Regions from separate parts of the Plantibacter auratus genome, predicted to be linked through region 1. Evidence: predicted binding sites of a transcription regulator. Region 1 holds the regulator's gene; each other region holds the start of a gene.
The links. The regulator HrcA, encoded in region 1, represses chaperone genes, less so after heat shock. The targets are predictions, from matches to a motif close to TTNGCACTCGNNNNNNNCGAGTGCNAA.
Positions count from the first base shown of each region.

Region 2: the regulator HrcA is predicted to act here: its motif matches at 4,404-4,430, upstream of groL (chaperonin GroEL).
Region 3: the regulator HrcA is predicted to act here: its motif matches at 4,338-4,364, upstream of groES (co-chaperone GroES).

Region 1 is NZ_JBOBFV010000001.1:574,260-580,271, forward strand. It holds gene ACQ3HE_RS02635 (16S rRNA (uracil(1498)-N(3))-methyltransferase) at 1-637, opposite strand, end outside; gene dnaJ (molecular chaperone DnaJ) at 639-1,760, opposite strand; gene hrcA (heat-inducible transcriptional repressor HrcA) at 1,815-2,837, opposite strand; gene ACQ3HE_RS02650 (DUF4870 domain-containing protein) at 3,054-3,611, shown strand; gene hemW (radical SAM family heme chaperone HemW) at 3,681-4,907, opposite strand; gene ACQ3HE_RS02660 (DUF1990 family protein) at 4,918-5,562, opposite strand; gene lepA (translation elongation factor 4) at 5,559-6,012, opposite strand, start outside.
Region 2 is NZ_JBOBFV010000001.1:1,115,816-1,121,827, reverse strand. It holds gene ACQ3HE_RS05220 (DsbA family protein) at 1-509, shown strand, start outside; tRNA gene ACQ3HE_RS05215 (tRNA-Thr) at 556-631, shown strand; gene ACQ3HE_RS05210 (DMT family transporter) at 693-1,649, shown strand; gene ACQ3HE_RS05205 (nitroreductase family protein) at 1,692-2,240, opposite strand; gene msrB (peptide-methionine (R)-S-oxide reductase MsrB) at 2,237-2,656, opposite strand; gene ACQ3HE_RS05195 (DUF3263 domain-containing protein) at 2,878-3,180, shown strand; gene ACQ3HE_RS05190 (LytR C-terminal domain-containing protein) at 3,202-3,774, shown strand; gene ACQ3HE_RS05185 (cold-shock protein) at 4,060-4,263, shown strand; gene groL (chaperonin GroEL) at 4,468-6,012, shown strand, end outside.
Region 3 is NZ_JBOBFV010000001.1:1,223,149-1,229,160, forward strand. It holds gene ACQ3HE_RS05700 (hypothetical protein) at 81-1,025, shown strand; gene ACQ3HE_RS05705 (ABC transporter substrate-binding protein) at 1,366-2,643, opposite strand; gene rarD (EamA family transporter RarD) at 2,855-3,763, opposite strand; gene groES (co-chaperone GroES) at 3,965-4,261, opposite strand; partial or broken gene ACQ3HE_RS05720 (class I SAM-dependent methyltransferase) at 4,420-5,624, shown strand; gene ACQ3HE_RS05725 (DUF4190 domain-containing protein) at 5,664-6,012, opposite strand, start outside.

The DNA of each region.
Region 1 (6,012 bases):
CCGCTTCGAGCCGTTCGCGCTCCGCCGGCGAGATGCCGCCCTCCGGACCGACGACGAGCACGAGTTCCTCGGCGAGCAGGGCCGACGGGTCGAGCTCCGAGAGAGCGAGTGCCGCGCTGGGTTCGAGCACGATGACGGTCCGGCCGGCGACGATCGACGCGAGTCCGCGGGTGTCGACGACCTCGGCCACCTCGGGGACCCGTGCGCGGATCGACTGCTTCGACGCCTCCCGCACGATGAGCTGCCAGCGCGCACGGCCCTTGACCGCTTTGTCGCCCTGCCATCTCGAGATGCTGCGCTCGGCGCCCCACGGGACGATCCGGTCGACACCCAGCTCGGTCGCCGCCTGGATGGCGAGTTCGTCGCGATCACCCTTGGCCAGCGCCTGCACGAGGACGAGCCCGGGACGGTTCTCCGGATGCACCACGACCGATTCGACGCGGATCTCCAACTCCCCCTGCTCGCTGCGCACGACCGGTCCGGTCGCGATCAGGCCCCGGCCGTTGCCGATCGACGTCGTCTCGCCGACCCGCAGCCGACTCACGGCGACGGCGTGCTTCGCCTCGGGCCCGCGGAGGGTCACCGAGTCGCCGACACCGGTCGATTCGAGATCCTCACGGAGGTACAGCGAACTCATCTCAACCGACGCCGTGGAAGCGGTCGCGGATCTTCGCGAACAGGCCCTGCTGGAACTGCGCGAGCGCCGGAGCACCCTGGCGTCGTCCTGAGGCGAAGCTCTTGATCAGCTCGCGTTCGCGGTGGTCGAGCTTCGTCGGCGTGACGACCTGGACGCCGATCTTGAGGTCGCCCCGGCTGTTCCCGCGGAGACGGGTGACACCGCGGTCCTTGACCGTGATGACCTCAGAGCTCTGCACGCCCGGCCGCAGCTCGACCTCGACGTCGCCGTCGAGCGCGTGGACGGTGACCTGGCGGCCGAGGATGGCGTCGGTCATCGGGACTTCGAGCGTGCACAACAGGTCGTCGCCGTCGCGGCTGAAGACGTCGTGGTGCTTGACCTTCATCTCGAGGTAGAGGTCGCCGTTCGGGCCGCCGGCCGGGCCGACCTCGCCGCTCCCCGGCATCTGCAGACGCAGACCGGTGTCGACGCCGGCCGGGATGTCGACCGAGACGGTGCGGCGGGCACGGAGCCGACCCTGACCCTGGCAGGTGACGCACGGGGTCGCGATGATCGTGCCGTAGCCGCGGCAGGTGCCGCAGGGCGCCGACGTCATGACGTTGCCGAGCAGCGAGCGGACGGCCCGCTGGATGGAGCCGGTGCCGTGACAGATGTCGCAGGTCACCGGTGAGGTGCCGGGCTGGCAGCAGGAGCCGTTGCAGGTGCTGCAGAGCACGGCGGTGTCGACCTCGAGGTCGCGGTGGGTGCCGAAGATGACCTCGTCGAGGTCGAGCTCGACGCGCAACAGGGCGTCCTCCCCGCGTGCGCGACGGGACTTGGGTCCGCGCTGCTGGCCGCCACCGCCGAAGAAGGTGTCGAAGATGTCGCCGAAGCCGCCGAACCCGGCGTCGCCGCCACCGAACCCACCAGCCTGCGGACCGAGGTCGTACTGCTGGCGCTGCTTGGGGTCGCTCAGCACGTCGTAGGCGTGCGTGACCTCCTTGAACCGTTCCGAGGCGTCGGAACCCGGGTTCACGTCGGGGTGCAGTTCGCGTGCGAGGCGGCGGTACGCCTTCTTGATCTCTTCGGGCGTCGCCTCCTTGGCGACACCGAGTGCTGCGTAGTGGTCGGGGTAGTCAGCCACTGAGGGCCTTTCGTTCGAGGTGCGGAAGGTGTTGGGGGACGCGACGAGGATGCGTCACTCGGCGTCGAGGATGCGCGAGAGGTACCTGGCGACGGCGCGGACCGCAGCCATGTTGCTCGCGTAGTCCATTCTCGTGGGGCCGAGGACGCCGAGCCGGGCGATTTCGCCACCAGAGGAACGGTAGTTCCCGGCGAGGACACTCGTGGTCTCGAGGCCGAACGACGCGTTCTCCCGCCCGATGCTGGCGACCACGCCGTCGCGCTCGGACTCCATCTCGCCGAAGAGCCGGAGCAGCACGACCTGCTGCTCGATGGCGTCCAGGACCGGATAGATGCTGCCGGGGAAGTCGTCCTCGGTGCGGGCGAGGTTGGCGGCGCCGGCCATGACGAGGCGGTCCTGGCGCTGCGCCGAGAGTTGCTCGCGCACCGCGTCGACGATGCGGACGGCCGCCGCGCGATCGAGGTCGGCGATGTCGGCTGGGACGTCGCCGATCGCGTCGTGGGCGTCGAGGAGTGGACGGCCCGCGACCGCCTCGTTGCACAGCGAGCGGAGCCGCGAGATGAGGTCGTCGTCGACCGGGCTCTCCGTCTCGATGAGCCGCTGCTCGACGCGGCCGTTGTCGAGGATGATGACCGCGAGCACTCGGTTCGGGGTGACGCTCACCAACTCGAGATGCCGGACGCGTGCCCGGGAGAACATCGGGTACTGGACGAGCGCGACCTGGTTCGTCAGCTGCGACAGCAGCCGCACCGTGCGGTGCAGGACCTCGTCGAGGTCGCCGGACGCGCCGAGGAAGGTCTCGATCGCCGTCCGTTGGGCGTTGTTCAGCGGACGGCGGTCGGCCAGGTGGTCGACGAACATCCGGTAACCCTTGTCGGTGGGCACCCGGCCGGATGAGGTGTGGGGAGCGGCGATGAGCTCTTCGTCCTCGAGCTGCGCCATGTCGTTGCGGATGGTGGCTGCGGAGACCCCGAAGGAGTGGCGGTCGACGATCGTCTTGGAACCGACGGGCTCGCGCGAGGCGACGTAGTCCTGCACGATGACGCGGAGCACTTCGAGACCGCGATCCGACACCATCTCGATCTCCTCCCGTCATCCACCTCGGAGCGCCGACCATCAGCACTCGAAGACCCTGACTGCCAATCATATCGTGGCCTCCGCGCGGCCGTCCCTTGCGCGGCCCCGTGCCGCGGGAATACCGTTGGCCGCAGGCGTGGGTCCCTGATGAGCAACACCTGGTGCGATACGCTCAGCTGGACCAATTGAATATCACTCTCCGTGAAAGGTGCGAAGATGTCCGATCCGAACGCTCAGCCGCCCGTCGACCCAGCGAAGGGCGGGTCGGTTCCGCCTGCAGGAGACGGCGCAACGCCCCCTCCCGCAGCTCCGCAGCAGCCGCCCGCAGGCGCCTACCCGCCCCCGCCCGCCGGTGGCTACGCGCCGCCGCCGCCCGCTGCAGGCTCCTACCCGCCGCCGCCCGCAGGCGCCCCGCAGTACCAGCAGCCGTACGCCGCCGCTCAGCCCATGAGCCCGTCGGACGAGAAGCTCTGGTCGACGCTCATCCACATCGGTGGGATCTTCTTCGGATTCATCCCCCCGCTGATCGGCTACCTGGTCCTCAAGGACCGCGGCCCGTTCATCAAGGCGCACACGCTCACCGCGCTGAACTTCCAGCTGACGATGCTGATCGCGCTCGTGGTCGGCTCGATCCTGACGATCGTCGTCGTGGGTCTGTTCATCATCATCGCCGTCTACGTCGTGGTGATCGTGTTCAGCATCATCGCCGCGATCAAGGCGAACAAGGGCGAGCTGTACAGCTACCCGCTCACGATCCAGTTCATCAAGGCCTGATCCGTCGAGTCGCACGAGAACAGCCCCGTCCGGTCCGCCGGGCGGGGCTGTTCTGCGCCTCGGGCAGGGTCAGTCGCCGACCAGACGGCGGACGACCGCGTCGGCGAGGAGCCGTCCGCGGCGCGTGAGCTCCAGCCGTCCGAGCAGGGCCTGCCGTGCGTCGACCAGCTCCTCGGCGATGAGCCCGGCGACGGCCGTGCGAGCCTCGGGGGCGAGCGTCCGGATCGGGATGCCGTCCCGCGTGCGGGTGAGCAGCAGGATGCGTTCGAGTTCCCGCGTCTCGTCGTCCAGGGTCTCCCGGCCGGCGGCCGGCGACTCCCCCGCCGCGATCCGCTGGGCGTACGCCGCCGGGTGCTTGACGTTCCACCAGCGCACCCCGCCGACGTGACTGTGCGAGCCCGGGCCGACACCCCACCAGTCCTCGCCGGTCCAGTAGGAGAGGTTGTGCCGGGAGCGGTGCGTGTCGTCCGTCGCCCAGTTGCTGACCTCGTACCAGCCGTAGCCGGCCTCGGTGAGGAGATCGTCGGCGAGCTCGTACATATCGGCCTGCAGGTCTTCGTCGGGGGTCCCCACCACGCCCGAGCGGATCTGGCGCGCCAGTTTCGTCCCTGGTTCGACGATGAGCGAATAAGCCGACACGTGGTCCGGAGCGCAGGCGATCGCCGTCTCGAGTGAGACGCGCCAGTCTGCCAGGGTCTCCCCCGGCGTCCCGTAGATGAGGTCCAGGCTGACGCCGAGGCCGGCCTCGCGAGCCCACTGCACGACGAGCGGCACCCGAGCCGGATCGTGCGTGCGCTCGAGGGTGGCGAGCACGCTCGGCACGGCGGACTGCATCCCGAAGGACACCCGGGTGAATCCGGCTTCGGCGAGCGTGCGGAGGTAGGTGGCGTCGACGGAGTCGGGGTTGGCCTCGGTCGTCACTTCAGCGCCGGGAGCGAGGTCGAAGTTGTCCGTCACGCCTCGGAGCATGCGGACCAGGTCGTCAGCGGGGAGGAGGGTCGGCGTCCCGCCACCGAAGAACACGGTCGAGACCGGACGGTCGGGGACGGTCGATGACGCCAGGACGGACTTGCCGAAGCGGAGTTCCGCGACCGCCTCGTCGGCGTAGTCAGACTGCTTCGCGCCGCGGAGCTCGGTCGCCGTGTAGGTGTTGAAGTCGCAGTAGCCGCATCGGACCCGGCAGAACGGGACGTGCAGGTAGACCCCGAAGTTGCGTTCGTGGGCACCGACGGCCGCCGTCTCCGGGAGGAGTCCGTCGGACGGGGCCGGATCGGCGAGTGGGAGGGCGCTCGGCACGGTCCGTCGCTCAGACGCCGCGCGACGGCAGGAGTGCGCGGAGGTAGGCGTCGTTCATGGTCTTGCGGCGGCGCTTGGAGCCGACGAGCTTCGCGGCACCCTTCGTCGGGCGGAAGAACGAGCGCACGACGATCCAGACGGAGTCGTCCTCGCGCTGCTCGATCGTGAAGGACTGCTCGCCGCTCTCCGGATCGCCCTCCATCGTGCCGATGGCCAGGCTCACGTGACCCGGCTCCTCGGTGACGGAGATGACGCGATGCGGCCCGACGAGCGGTTCCCCGCCGACGGTGCCGGCGAAGACGACCGTCGTGCCCGGCGTGATGAACGGCGTGCCGTCCTCGGCGAAGCGTTGCTCCTCGTGCGTCTCGATGGGTTCCAGCGGCGTACCGTCCTCGGCGAAGGCGATGCCGCCGTACTGCACGCCCGTGCCGGGGTGCACCTCGGAGATCTCCACGCCACTCGAGCGGTGCAGCCCCCAGGTGAGGAGGGCGCTGCTCGCGAGGGCGAACCGCTCCTCGCCGCTCCCGAGGCGGAACTCGTCCTCCGACGGCACGTAACCCTCCGGCGGGTACTGCAGGAGGTCGGTCCGCTGGGTGGCACCGACGGCCGCGTAGTCGACCGCCTCGTCCTCGAACGAACTGCGTCGTGCGTTCACTTCTTGTCCTTCGTCTCCACGTCCCCTGAAAGCGCTGCGATGAACGCTTCCTGAGGCACCTCGACCTTGCCGACCATCTTCATCCGCTTCTTGCCCTCCTTCTGCTTCTCGAGGAGCTTGCGCTTGCGGGTGATGTCACCGCCGTAGCACTTGGCCAGGACGTCCTTGCGCATGGCACGGACCGACTCGCGGGCGATAATCCGCGCACCGATGGCGGCCTGGATCGGCACCTCGAACTGCTGGCGCGGAATGAGCTTCTTCAGGCGCTCGGTCATGAGCACGCCGTAGGCGTACGCCTTGTCGCGGTGGACGATGGCGCTGAACGCGTCGACCTGGTCGCCCTGCAGCAGGATGTCGACCTTCACGAGATCGGCGGCCTGCTGACCGGAGGGCTCGTAGTCGAGCGACGCGTACCCCTGCGTGCGGCTCTTCAGGTGGTCGAAGAAGTCG
Region 2 (6,012 bases), 540 kb from region 1:
GGCTCGAGGCCGGCGCCGCGACCTACACGGTCCACCCCCTCGCAACGCTGAGCAACCTCTCGCTCGGGACGCAGTACTCGCTGCGCGCCTCGAACGCGGCGGCCTGTGTCGCGGAGTACTCGCCGAACGACTTCTTCTCCTTCAACACCGCACTGTTCGAGAACCAGCCCAAGGAGAACACCGAGGGCCTGACCGACGCCGAGCTGAAGTCGATCGCCAAGGGCGTCATCTCCGGCGGCGAGAAGAAGATCAACGCCTGCATCGACGACGGCACCTACAAGTCGTGGGTGAAGGACTCGACCGACCGTGCGCGCAGCGGCCCGCTGCCCGGCACCGACGTCGCCAAGGTCGAGGGGACGCCGACCATCCTGGTGAACGGCAAGCAGTACACCGGTTCGCTCACCGACGCCGAGCAGTTCGCGGCCTTCGTCCTCGCCGTCTCGAGCGAGAGCTACTCCACCGGCACGCCGACGCCGGGAGCCAGCGAGTCGCCCGTGACCAACGGCTGATCCGCCGTCATCGTAGGATGGATGGGACCGGGGCCAGCCCCTGTCGGCCGACGTGGCGCAATTGGTAGCGCAACGCTCTTGTAAAGCGTAGGTTACGGGTTCAAGTCCCGTCGTCGGCTCCAGCCGAGAACCGCCCGCTCAGCCTCGCTGAGTGGGCGGTTCCTCATTGGAAGGAATCCTCCCGTGACCCGTGTCCCAGCGCCGCTCGCGCTCCTCATCGCCGTCGTCAGCGGTGCCTTCATCGCGGTGCAGGCCCGGTTGAACGGCGAGCTCGGCGCGCGACTCGGCGATGGGTTCACCGCAGCTGCGATCTCGTTCGGCGGCGGCTTGATCATCCTCACCGTCGGACTGGCGCTGTCCCGTACCGGTCGTCGCGGTCTCTCCACGGTGGCCGGTGCCGTCCGACGCAGGGAGATGCCCTGGTGGACGGTGCTCGGTGGGTGTGCCGGCGCGTTCCTCGTGCTCTCGCAGGGGCTCACCGCCGCCACGCTCGGCGTCGCCCTCTTCACGGTCGCGGTCGTCGCCGGTCAGACGGCGAGCGGACTCGTGCTCGACCGGATCGGCTTCGGCCCGGGAGGCGTCGTCGGGTTCAGCGTCCAGCGCGTCCTCGGGGCGGTCGTCGCCCTCATCGCAGTCGGCGTCGCGGTCTCGGGCGAGCTCGGCGGGAGCATCCCACTCGGCCTGCTGGTCCTGCCGCTGCTCGCCGGGATCGGGATCGGCTGGCAGCAGGCGGTCAACGGCCGCGTGAAGATGCGGGCACAGAGCACGCTCGCCGCCACGTTCATCAACTTCGTCGTGGGGACGGTCGTGCTGGTCATCGCCGCCGTGCTGCACGCGGTCATCGTCGCGCCGCCCGGACCGCTCCCGGGGGAGTGGTGGCTCTACCTCGGCGGCCCGATCGGATGCGTGTTCATCGCCGTGGCGGCGTTCCTCGTGCAGCACACGGGCGTGCTCATCCTCGGGCTCGGCACGGTGGCCGGTCAGACCCTGAGTGCGCTCGCCCTCGACGTGCTCCTGCCCACCGACGACGGCGGCGTGCATGTCGCGACGGTCATCGGGACACTCCTCGCGTTCGCCGCCGTCGCGATCGCATCGGCGCGGTTCAGGCGTCGTCCCACGGCATCGTCGTCCGCCGACTGAGTCGAGCCGTCGAGCCGTCGGATGCCGTGAGCGACTCCGTCCTCAGGGCATGGAGCTGAGGTGCGCCTTCGCGTTGATCGTCTTGCGGCGCCCTGTGCGAGCGTTACCCGGCTTCCCTCCGACGTACAGCCAGCCGAGGAGATCCTCGCCCTTCTTCAGGCCGTGTGCCTTCCGGACCGCTTTGGCGCGAGTCGCGCCGCCGGTGCGCCAGAACACGCCCCAACCGGCGTCGTCGAGCAGGAGACTGACCATGTGGGCCACTCCGGCCGCGACCGCCTCCTGCTCCCAGGCGGGCACCTTCGACTTCTTCACGCTCACGACGACGGCGAGCAACAGGGGCGCGCGGAGCGGCTTCGTCGAGGGCTTCGAGTCGCCCTCCGCCTTCGCGAGCGCCCGGCCGAGCTTCACGCGGTCGTCGCCGCGGAGGGTGATGACCCGCCACGGACGCAGGGCGCTGTGGTCGGCCACCCGACCAGCCGCCGCGAGGACCTCGAGGAGTTCCGCGTCACTCGGAGCGACGTCGGTGACCTTGGACCACGAACGCCGCCCGGCGACGGCGGCGAGGACGGGGCGCTCGACCGGTTCGGTCACTCCGTCGGCTCGGTGGTGTCGGCCGCGGCGAAGTTGAGCGCGATCGAGTTCATGCAGTAGCGGTCGCCGGTGGGCGTGCCGAAGCCGTCGTCGAACACGTGGCCGAGGTGCGAGCCGCAGTTGGCGCACCGGACCTCGGTGCGCACCATGCCGAGGGTGCGGTCCTCGATGAGCTGCACCGCCTCGGGGTTCACGGACTCATAGAAGCTCGGCCATCCGCAGCCGGAATCGAACTTGGTACCGCTCTTGAAGAGTTCGGCGTTGCAGGCGGCACAGGTGTAGAGGCCCGCGCGCGACTCGTCGAGGAGCTCACCGGTCCAGGCCCGCTCGGTCGCCGCTCCGCGGAGGACCTGATACTGCTCCGGCGTGAGTTCCTCGCGCCACTGCTCATCGGTCTTCGACACGTCGTACGTCATGCTGCTCCATTCGTCTCGGTCATCCTACGTGCGGGGCTGCCTCGTGCATGCGGCTCCCGACGTATTCCCTAACACTGCACCGAGCCTGATCCTTCCCGGTGAACGTCGGCCCTCGCCGGGGTGGATGCGGCCCGGCGGGCATCGGCTGAATAGACTTGGACGACGGCGGACCGGAGCATGACTCCGGTCGCCACATCGGCACCGATCGGCAGGAGATGAGCATGCACCCAGCGTCGCGCACGCCTGCCGATGACGACGCGTCGACACCGGCGGGAGGCCTCGACCAGCGCGAACTCGAGATCCTCGAGTTCGAGTCCAACTGGATGCAGCACGTCGGGGCCAAGGAGGCCGCCATCCGCGACCGCTTCGCCCTGTCCCCGGCCCGGTACTATCAACTGCTCGGCGCGCTCATCGACTCGCCGTCCGCCCTCGCCCACGACCCCATGCTGATCAAGCGGCTGCAGCGCACCCGCGACGCCCGACTCTCGGCGCGAGGAGCCTCGGCTCCCCGCACCGACGGCTGAGCAGCTCTCGGAGACCACACCATGGCTGAATCCTTCCCGCCCGACCGCTTCGACGAGGTCCCCGACCTCAAGCGCGTCGGCGCGCACCGTGCCCCTGCTCCCAAGGGACGCGGCTGGATCGCCTTCCTCGTCGCCGTCGTCGCCACGCTCGTCCTCGTGGGGGTCGGCACCTTCGCCCTCTTCGGGCTGAACGACCGGATCGACTTCTTCGGCGGCTCGCAGAGCCCGAGCGCCACGCCAACGCCGACCCCCACCCCGACCGAGGTGGCCCCCGTCGTCGACCCCGCGGCCAGCATCCTCGTCCTGAACGGCACACCCACCGCCGGCCTGGCCGCATCGGCGGCGGCAGCGATCACGGCCGCCGGCTTCACGCAGCAGATCCCGACGAGCGACGCCAGCACGGAGGACGTCACGGCGAGCGGCGTCTACTACCAGGATCCGTCGCAGGAGGGCGTCGCCCGCGCCATCGCGAACGCGCTCGGCGGCATCCCGATCCAGATCACGGACACGTACGCGATCCCCGTCGAGGAGGGCGAGGCGCCGGTCCTCCGCATCGTCGTCGTGGTCGGCGCGGACTACCAGCCGGCCGCCTGAGCGCGGCTGAGGCAGGTCGATCGAGCAGGTCGCAGGCACGCCGTGTTTCCGGAGTGTTTCCTCCATGTTGAGTTGTCGTATCACTCCGCCCCGTTTGTCGATTTGAGGGTGAATCCGCGCGGTGCTCCGGATTAGTATCTGGAACTGGCCGCTCATCCCGTCCCGTCTCGACTCGCCCCCGGGTCCGCTTCGGCGCAGGGTGGTCACCGGGGTCCCGATCCCGGATGGCAGGTCCGGGTTCGGCAACAGTCGATGCCTGCGAGCACGCAGCAATGGGAGTATGAAATGGCGAACGGAACCGTCAAGTGGTTCAACGCTGAGAAGGGCTTCGGCTTCATCACGGTCGACGACGGCGGACAGGATGTCTTCGTCCACTACTCGGCGATCGACATGAGCGGCTACAAGTCCTTGGAAGAGGGCCAGGCGGTCGTCTTCGAGGTCGGCACTGGAGCAAAGGGGCCTCAGGCCGAGGGTGTGCGCCTGGCGTAGCCGCTGATCAGGTACGCGATTCCTGCGACGCCGTCCACTTCGGTGGGCGGCGTCGTTCGTCGTTCCGGGGCTGTTCCCGGGAGTTCGCTCAGGGCGCCGGTGCTCACTTGCACTCCCACCCCCTGAGTGCCAGAATCGACTTAGCACTCGTACTCATTGAGTGCTAACAACGTTCATGACGTCCGGGAGGGACGAAAAACACACATGGCTAAGATCATTGCTTTCGACGAGGAGGCCCGTCGCGGCCTCGAGCGTGGACTGAACATTCTTGCTGACACGGTCAAGGTCACCCTTGGGCCGCGCGGTCGCAACGTTGTCCTCGAGAAGAAGTGGGGCGCCCCCACGATCACCAACGACGGCGTGTCCATCGCCAAGGAGATCGAACTCGACGACCCGTACGAGAAGATCGGCGCGGAGCTCGTCAAGGAGGTCGCCAAGAAGACCGATGACGTCGCCGGCGACGGCACCACCACGGCGACCGTGCTGGCACAGGCGCTCGTCCGCGAGGGCCTCCGCAACGTCGCCGCAGGCGCCGACCCCATCAGCCTCAAGCGCGGCATCGAGAAGGCCGTCGAGGCCGTCACGGTCGAGCTCATCGCCAACGCCAAGGAGGTGGAGACCAAGGAGGAGATCGCTGCGACCGCTTCCATCTCCGCCGGCGACACCACCATCGGCGAGATCATCGCCGAGGCGATCGACAAGGTCGGCAAGGAGGGCGTCGTCACCGTCGAGGAGTCGAACACCTTCGGCACCGAGCTCGAGCTCACCGAGGGCATGCGCTTCGACAAGGGCTACCTGTCGCAGTACTTCGTGACCGACCCCGACCGCCAGGAAGCGGTGTTCGAGGACCCCTACATCCTCATCGCCAACCAGAAGATCTCCGCGATCAAGGACCTCCTGCCGATCGTCGACCAGGTCATCCAGTCGGGCAAGCAGCTCCTCATCATCGCTGAGGACGTCGACGGCGAAGCTCTCGCGACGCTCGTCGTCAACAAGATCCGTGGCATCTTCAAGTCCGTCGCCGTCAAGGCTCCGGGCTTCGGAGACCGCCGCAAGGCTCAGCTGCAGGACATCGCCATCCTCACCGGTGGCCAGGTCATCTCCGAGGAGGTCGGCCTCAAGCTCGAGACCGTCACCCTCGACCTGCTCGGCCGTGCTCGCAAGGTCGTCATCACCAAGGATGAGACCACCATCGTCGAGGGTGCCGGCGACGCCGACGCCATCGCCGGTCGTGTCTCGCAGATCCGCAAGGAGATCGACAACACCGACAGCGACTACGACCGCGAGAAGCTCCAGGAGCGTCTCGCCAAGCTCGCGGGCGGTGTTGCGGTCATCAAGGCCGGTGCAGCGACCGAGGTCGAGCTCAAGGAGCGCAAGCACCGCATCGAGGACGCCGTTCGCAACGCGAAGGCTGCCGTCGAAGAGGGCATCGTCGCCGGTGGTGGCGTCGCCCTGATCCAGGCCGGCAAGACCGCGTTCGAGAAGCTCGAGCTCGTCGGCGACGAGGCGACCGGTGCGAACATCGTCAAGGTCGCCATCGACGCTCCGCTCAAGCAGATCGCGCTCAACGCAGGCCTCGAGCCTGGCGTCGTCGCCGACAAGGTCCGCAACCTGCCCGTCGGACACGGCCTCAACGCCGCGACCGGTGAGTACGTCGACATGCTCGCTGCCGGCATCAACGACCCGGTGAAGGTCACCCGCTCCGCGCTGCTCAACGCAGCGTCGATCGCCGGCCTGTTCCTCACCACC
Region 3 (6,012 bases), 650 kb from region 1:
CGGAGGCCGGATGGGAGCAGTTCTCCACATCGCTTTCACGACACGAGGTGACGGCGGAGGCGAACGGGCACGGTGAGGCGATGGAATCCTTCGATCTCAACCTGCTCCTCCGCCCGAACGGACTCCTCCTCGTCCGCGACGCACGTCGGGTCGGTGCCGAGCGCCTGGTGAGCGCCGCCCACCGCGACGGCGACCTGGTGCGTCTGCGGAAGGGCATCTACGTCCCTGAACCGATATGGAGTTCCCTGTCCCCCGATGACCGCTACCGGGTCCGGATCGATGCGGCGGCCGTCGCGCTCCGCAAGGACGCTCTGTTCAGCCACTACTCGGCGGCGCGGTTGTGGGGACTTCCGATCGTGGGTCCGTGGCCTCCCGAGGTGCACACGCTGACGAGCGGTGATCGCGGAGGACGTTCGGCCCCCGGCATCATCCGTCACACGACGCAGGGCTCCGTCGCCCGACGGATGCGGTACGGGCTCGCGGTCACGGACCCGGCACGGACCGTCGTCGATCTCGCTCGGATCGCCCGCCTCGAGGACGCCGTCGCCGTCGCCGACGCTGCCCTCCGGCTCAAGCTCACCGACGAGACGGCGCTCCGCTCGCTCGCGCGAGACCTGCCGGGCCGTCGGGGAGGACGGCAGGTGCGCTTTGCGATCGAATTCGCGGACCCCCTCGCCGCGAACGGTGGTGAATCGAAGATGCGGGTCGTGATCGCGCAGCTCGGTTTCGCCCTGCCGGTGCTCCAGCAGGCGTTCTCCGACGCGGACGGACCAGTCGGTGTGGTCGATGCGGTCTGGCCGGACGAGCGCATCATCCTCGAACTCGACGGCCGGCAGAAGTATGTGCGGGAGGAGTTCACGCAAGGACGGGACGTGGCCGACATCGTCCTGGCGGAGAAGCATCGGGAGGATCGGCTGCGCGCGCTCGGCTACACGGTCGTCCGCGCCACCTGGGAGGACCTCGTCCATCCGAGCCGGCTCGCCGCGAAGCTCGAGCGCGCGGGACTGCAACGCGCATTCCGTTGACCCGGGCGCCCATCTGGTCGCTGTCAGCGCGGTGCGCCGGCGCGACCGCACCGCACCCTCCGTCAGCGCGGTGCGCTGGCAGGCGCCCCTCCCGTCGCCAGCGCGGTGCGTCGGCGTGAGCGCGCCCCGCTGTGCCGCATGGGCTCGGAATCGGCGTGAGCGCGACCTAGGCGCGTGGGCGCGGGTCTCTGGAGACCCGCGCTCACGCGCTGGACCCGCGCTCGCGTCAGCGCACCGCGCTGGCACCACCACACACGGCACACCACACGCGGGGTGCATCTGGGGCCGGGCACGACGAAGGCCCCGGATCACTCCGGGGCCTCGTCAGTCGCGTGGGCGACTAGTTGGTGCGGGTGTACTTGTTGTCGTCACCGTACTGGTAGATACCGATGGTCGCCTCGGTCGGGTCACCGTTCTCGTCGAACGTGATCGGACCGGAGTTGCCGTCGTAGTCGATCTTCTTGCCGTCGGCGATGGCCTTCGCACCCTCTTCGAAGGTGGTCACCTTCTCGCCCTTGTCCTTACCACCGGACACGGACTGGAGCTGGGCCGCCATGTCGGCACCCTCGGTCGAACCGGCCTGCAGCGCCGCGAGGGCGAGCAGGATGACGGCGTCGTAGGATTCAGCCGCGTAGCTGTAGTCCTTCAGCGGCTCGCCACCCTCGTCCTTCACGAACGCCTGGAGGCGGTCGGTGAAGTCACCGAGCTTCGCGGTGTCGAGACCGGGCAGCGTGCCCTTGGCGCCCGTCAGGGTGCCCGGAGCGAAGTCCGCGCTGTAGTCGGCGAGGTTGCCGTCGACGAAGTAGAGCTTGTCCGACGGGAAGCCTGCGAGACCGGGGACGATCGTCTTGGTCTCCTCGAACGCGATGATCGCGATCGCGTCGGGGTTCTCCGCCTTGACCGCGCTGATCTGCGCGTCGAACGAGGTGTCACCGGTGTTGTACGACTGCTCGGCGACCACTTCACCGCCGGCGCTCTCGAACGCCTCCTTGGTGAACTTGGCGAGGCCGGTGCCGTACGAGTCGTTCAGGTAGATGATGCCGAGGGTGGCGTTGCCGTCCTCTGCGATCAGGTTCCCGAGGACCTCGCCCTGCAGCACGTCGGACGGCGCCGTCCGCCAGTAGAGACCGTTGTCGTCCCACGTCGTGAAGTCCGCGGAGGTGTTCGCCGGGGAGAACTGGATGACGCCTGCGCCGGTGACTTCGTCGATGAAGAGCTTCGACACACCCGAGGACGCTGCACCGATGATGGCCGTGACACCCTCGGAGAGCAGACGGGGGACCTCGGTCGCGTACGCCTTGTTGTCGGAGTCACCCGAGTCGCCGAGCGTCAGGTCGATCTTGATGCCGAGATCGGCGTCGTTGACCTCCTTGACCGCGAGACCGACACCGGCCTCCTCGGGCGGGCCGAGGAACGCGAGGTTACCGGTCTGCGGCAACGCCGTGCCGAGCTTCAGGGTCAGGTCGCCAGCAGGCTTGCTGCTGCTGCCGCTGTCGCCGCTACCACTTGAGGCGCAACCGCTCAGAACCAGCGCGCTGGCTCCGATCAGTGCAATACCACCGAGAACGATGGAACGTGGGCGGGAGCGAGCGGCCGTGGCCTTCGAAAAGACGCTCATGGTACTCCTTGCTTGTCAGAAGAGTGGCAGCTCCAGGGGCTGCCGTTGAGTCAAGTTATCCGCTGGACGTGCGCTGGACAATGTCGTTGACGTTACAAGCGTGTAACACGACCAAATCGTTACCTCAGGAGGGCCTGTTTCGCGCTTTTCCTGCAGTGGTCGCGCGATCAGCGCTGGAATCCGCTGTTCAGACCCTCATCGAGCGGCGCCGTTAGGCCCCGGCGGCCCGACGACCCCGGGTGGAGGCGACGAGCATGTCGACGGTGAGGATCGCGAGCGCCAGCCACACGAGACCGAAGCCCAACCAGCGCTCCGGCGGCATCGCCTCGTGCAGGACCGCGACACCGACGACGAACTGGATGATCGGTGCGAAGTACTGGATGAAACCCATCCAGGTGAGCGGGAGGCGGCGGGCTGCCGCCGCGAACAGGAGGAGCGGGACGGCGGTGATGACGCCGGCGCCGACGAGCAGCAGTGCGTGCCCGACGCCCGCGGTGCCGATGGTCAGCCCACCGGTCACGCCGACCGCGATGAGCTGGGCGATCGCGACCGGCATCAGCCACACGGTCTCGAGCGTCAATCCGGACACGGCGTCGACCGAGCCGCCCACCAGCTTCTTGATGTAGCCGTAGAGGCCGAACGAGAAGGCCAGGATGAGGGCGATCCACGGGACGCTGCCGTGTCCGATCGCGAGGACCAGGACCGCGATCACGCTCACGACCACCGCAGCCCATTGGGCTGGACGCAGCCGCTCGCGGAGGAAGAAGACGCCGAGGAAGACGGTCACGATCGGGTTGATGAAGTACCCGAGCGACGCCTCGACCACTTGGCCGTTGAGCGCACCGTAGACGTACGTCTGCCAGTTGACGTAGATGAGCGCCCCGGCGAGACCCATCGTCAGGACGATGCGGCGCTGGCGGAGGATGCCGAACAGCCGACGCCAGGAACGGGTCGCCAGAATGAGGACGGCACAGAAGACGAGGGAGAAGAGGATCCGCCACGCCACCACCTCGAAGGCGCCGGCCGGTGCGAGGGCGATGAAGTAGAGCGGGAGCGCTCCCCAGAGGCAGTAGGCGGCGACCGCCGAGAGCAGTCCGGACCGGCTCCCCTGCTGGGGCACGGCGACGCTCGCACGTCGATCCCCTCCCCCGTCGACGGTGACGGGGTGGATGTCGACGTCGGCTGGATCGCTGGGGTTCTGCACTGGTCCAGGCTAGACCCGCGACTCCCCGCGACACCCTCCGGAAACGGACACAGCCCGAACGGCGAATGCCATTCGGGCTGTTGAGCGGCCTGAGCCGCCGGATCCGTGCGCTGGTGACTAGCGGACGACGACTGCGAGGACGTCGCGCGCGGACAGGACGAGGTAGTCCTCACCGGCGTACTTGACCTCGGTGCCACCGTACTTGGAGTAGATCACCTTGTCGCCGACGGCGACGTCGAGCGGGACGCGGTTGCCGTTGTCGTCGATGCGACCGGGTCCGACCGCCACGACCTCGCCCTCCTGGGGCTTCTCCTTGGCGGTGTCGGGGATGACCAGACCGGAAGCGGTGGTCTGCTCTGCCTCGACCTGCTTGATGACGATGCGATCCTCGAGCGGCTTGATGGAGACCGACACGGTTGACCTCTTTCTTGAAACGAAGACGTGGTTAGCACTCACACTGCGAGAGTGCTGATTCCAGTGTAGGCATGTTCTGGCACTCATGCAATGCGAGTGCCAATCAGCGACTGCTACCGTTGCCGGATGCATCCAGCTCCGCCCGAGGCCCGCTGACCATGGACCGTTCGGAACTCGTCGAACTCCTCACGGCCGACGGCCTCAGGCTCCTCGACTCCCTCCCGCCCTACCCGACGAAGGACGAGGCCGTCCGCCTGGTCGGGCGCCTGCGCAAGGAGGGCCACTCCCCCGAGCTGGTCGCGGCGGTCCTCACGCAGTCGCGATTGAGGCAGAAGGCTGTCGGCAAGTTCGGACCGTTCGCCGGCCGCATGCTGTTCACCGAGGCCGGGCTCGAACAGGCCACGCGCCTTCCCGTCGCCGCGCTGCACGCCGGGCGGTTCGCCCGGGCCGGCCTCACGCGCATCGCCGACCTCGGCAGCGGCATCGGCGCCGACTCGATGGCCATGGCCTCGCTCGACCTGGAGGTCACGGCGGTCGACATCGACGAGGTCACCGCGGCCATCGCCAGCTACAACCTCGCTCCGTTCCCCACGGCGACCGTGCGGAACGCCGCCGCCGAGGACGTCTCCCTCGACGACTTCGACGCGGTCTGGTTCGATCCCGCGCGGCGCACCGCAGGACACGCCGACACCGCGCGGCTGTCGAGTGCCGCCGACTACACCCCGTCCCTCGACCTGGTCTTCGGTGCGGCGACCCGCCTTCCCACAGGCGTCAAGCTCGGGCCCGGATTCGACCGCTCCCTCATCCCCGACGACGCCGAGGCGCAGTGGGTGTCGGTCGACGGACAGCTCGTCGAGATGGCGCTCTGGTTCGGCCCGCTGGCCCGTCCGGATGTCCGACGGTCCGCGCTCCTCCTCGCGGACGGCGTCCACCAGAGTTGCACGCCGAGGCCGACGCCGACGACGCCCCGGTGCGGGAGCTCGGCGACTACGTGCACGAACCCGACGGATCCGTGATCCGGGCCCGACTCATCGGCGACCTCGCCATCCGGTTGGAGGCCGGCATGCTCGGCCAGGGTATCGCCTACCTGACCTCCGACACGGCGACGAGCTCGCCGTTCGCCACGACCTTCCGGGTGCTCGAACGGCTGCCGATGGACGAGAAGGTCCTCAAGCGCACGATGCGTGATCGCGGGATCGGTGTCCTCGAGATCAAGAAACGCGGCGTCGACGTCGACCCCGCGGCGTTCCGGAAGCGCCTCGCGCTGAAGGGCGACGGCTCGGCCTCGATCATCCTCACGAGGATCGCCGGCAAACACAGTGCGCTGCTCGTCGAACGGGTGACGCCGGCCGCCGACGCCTGACCCGACGGCGTCCGTCGGGCCGCAGCGCCCCGAGGAGGATCAGGTCGAGACGTACCCGATGATCACGACGACGCTGTAGGCGAGCCAGCCGACCGAGCAGGCGAGGCCGACGAACCCGGTCACGAGGCCGGTGAGGGCGCGACCTCGGCCCCGCGGCTCGCGACGCCTGGCCCCGAACCCGAGCACGATCGCGGCGATCGACAGGGGGAAGCCCCAACCGACGAAGACGGAGACGACGAGCCCGACGACACCGGTGATGAGCGACCAGGTGCTCCGCGAGGTCCCGGTCGACGCGGCAGGGGTCTGCGTCTGCGACTGCTGGTACGCGGCGTAGCCACCCTGGCTCGGTGCCTGGTAGACCGCCGTCGGCACCGTCTGGAGATAGGTC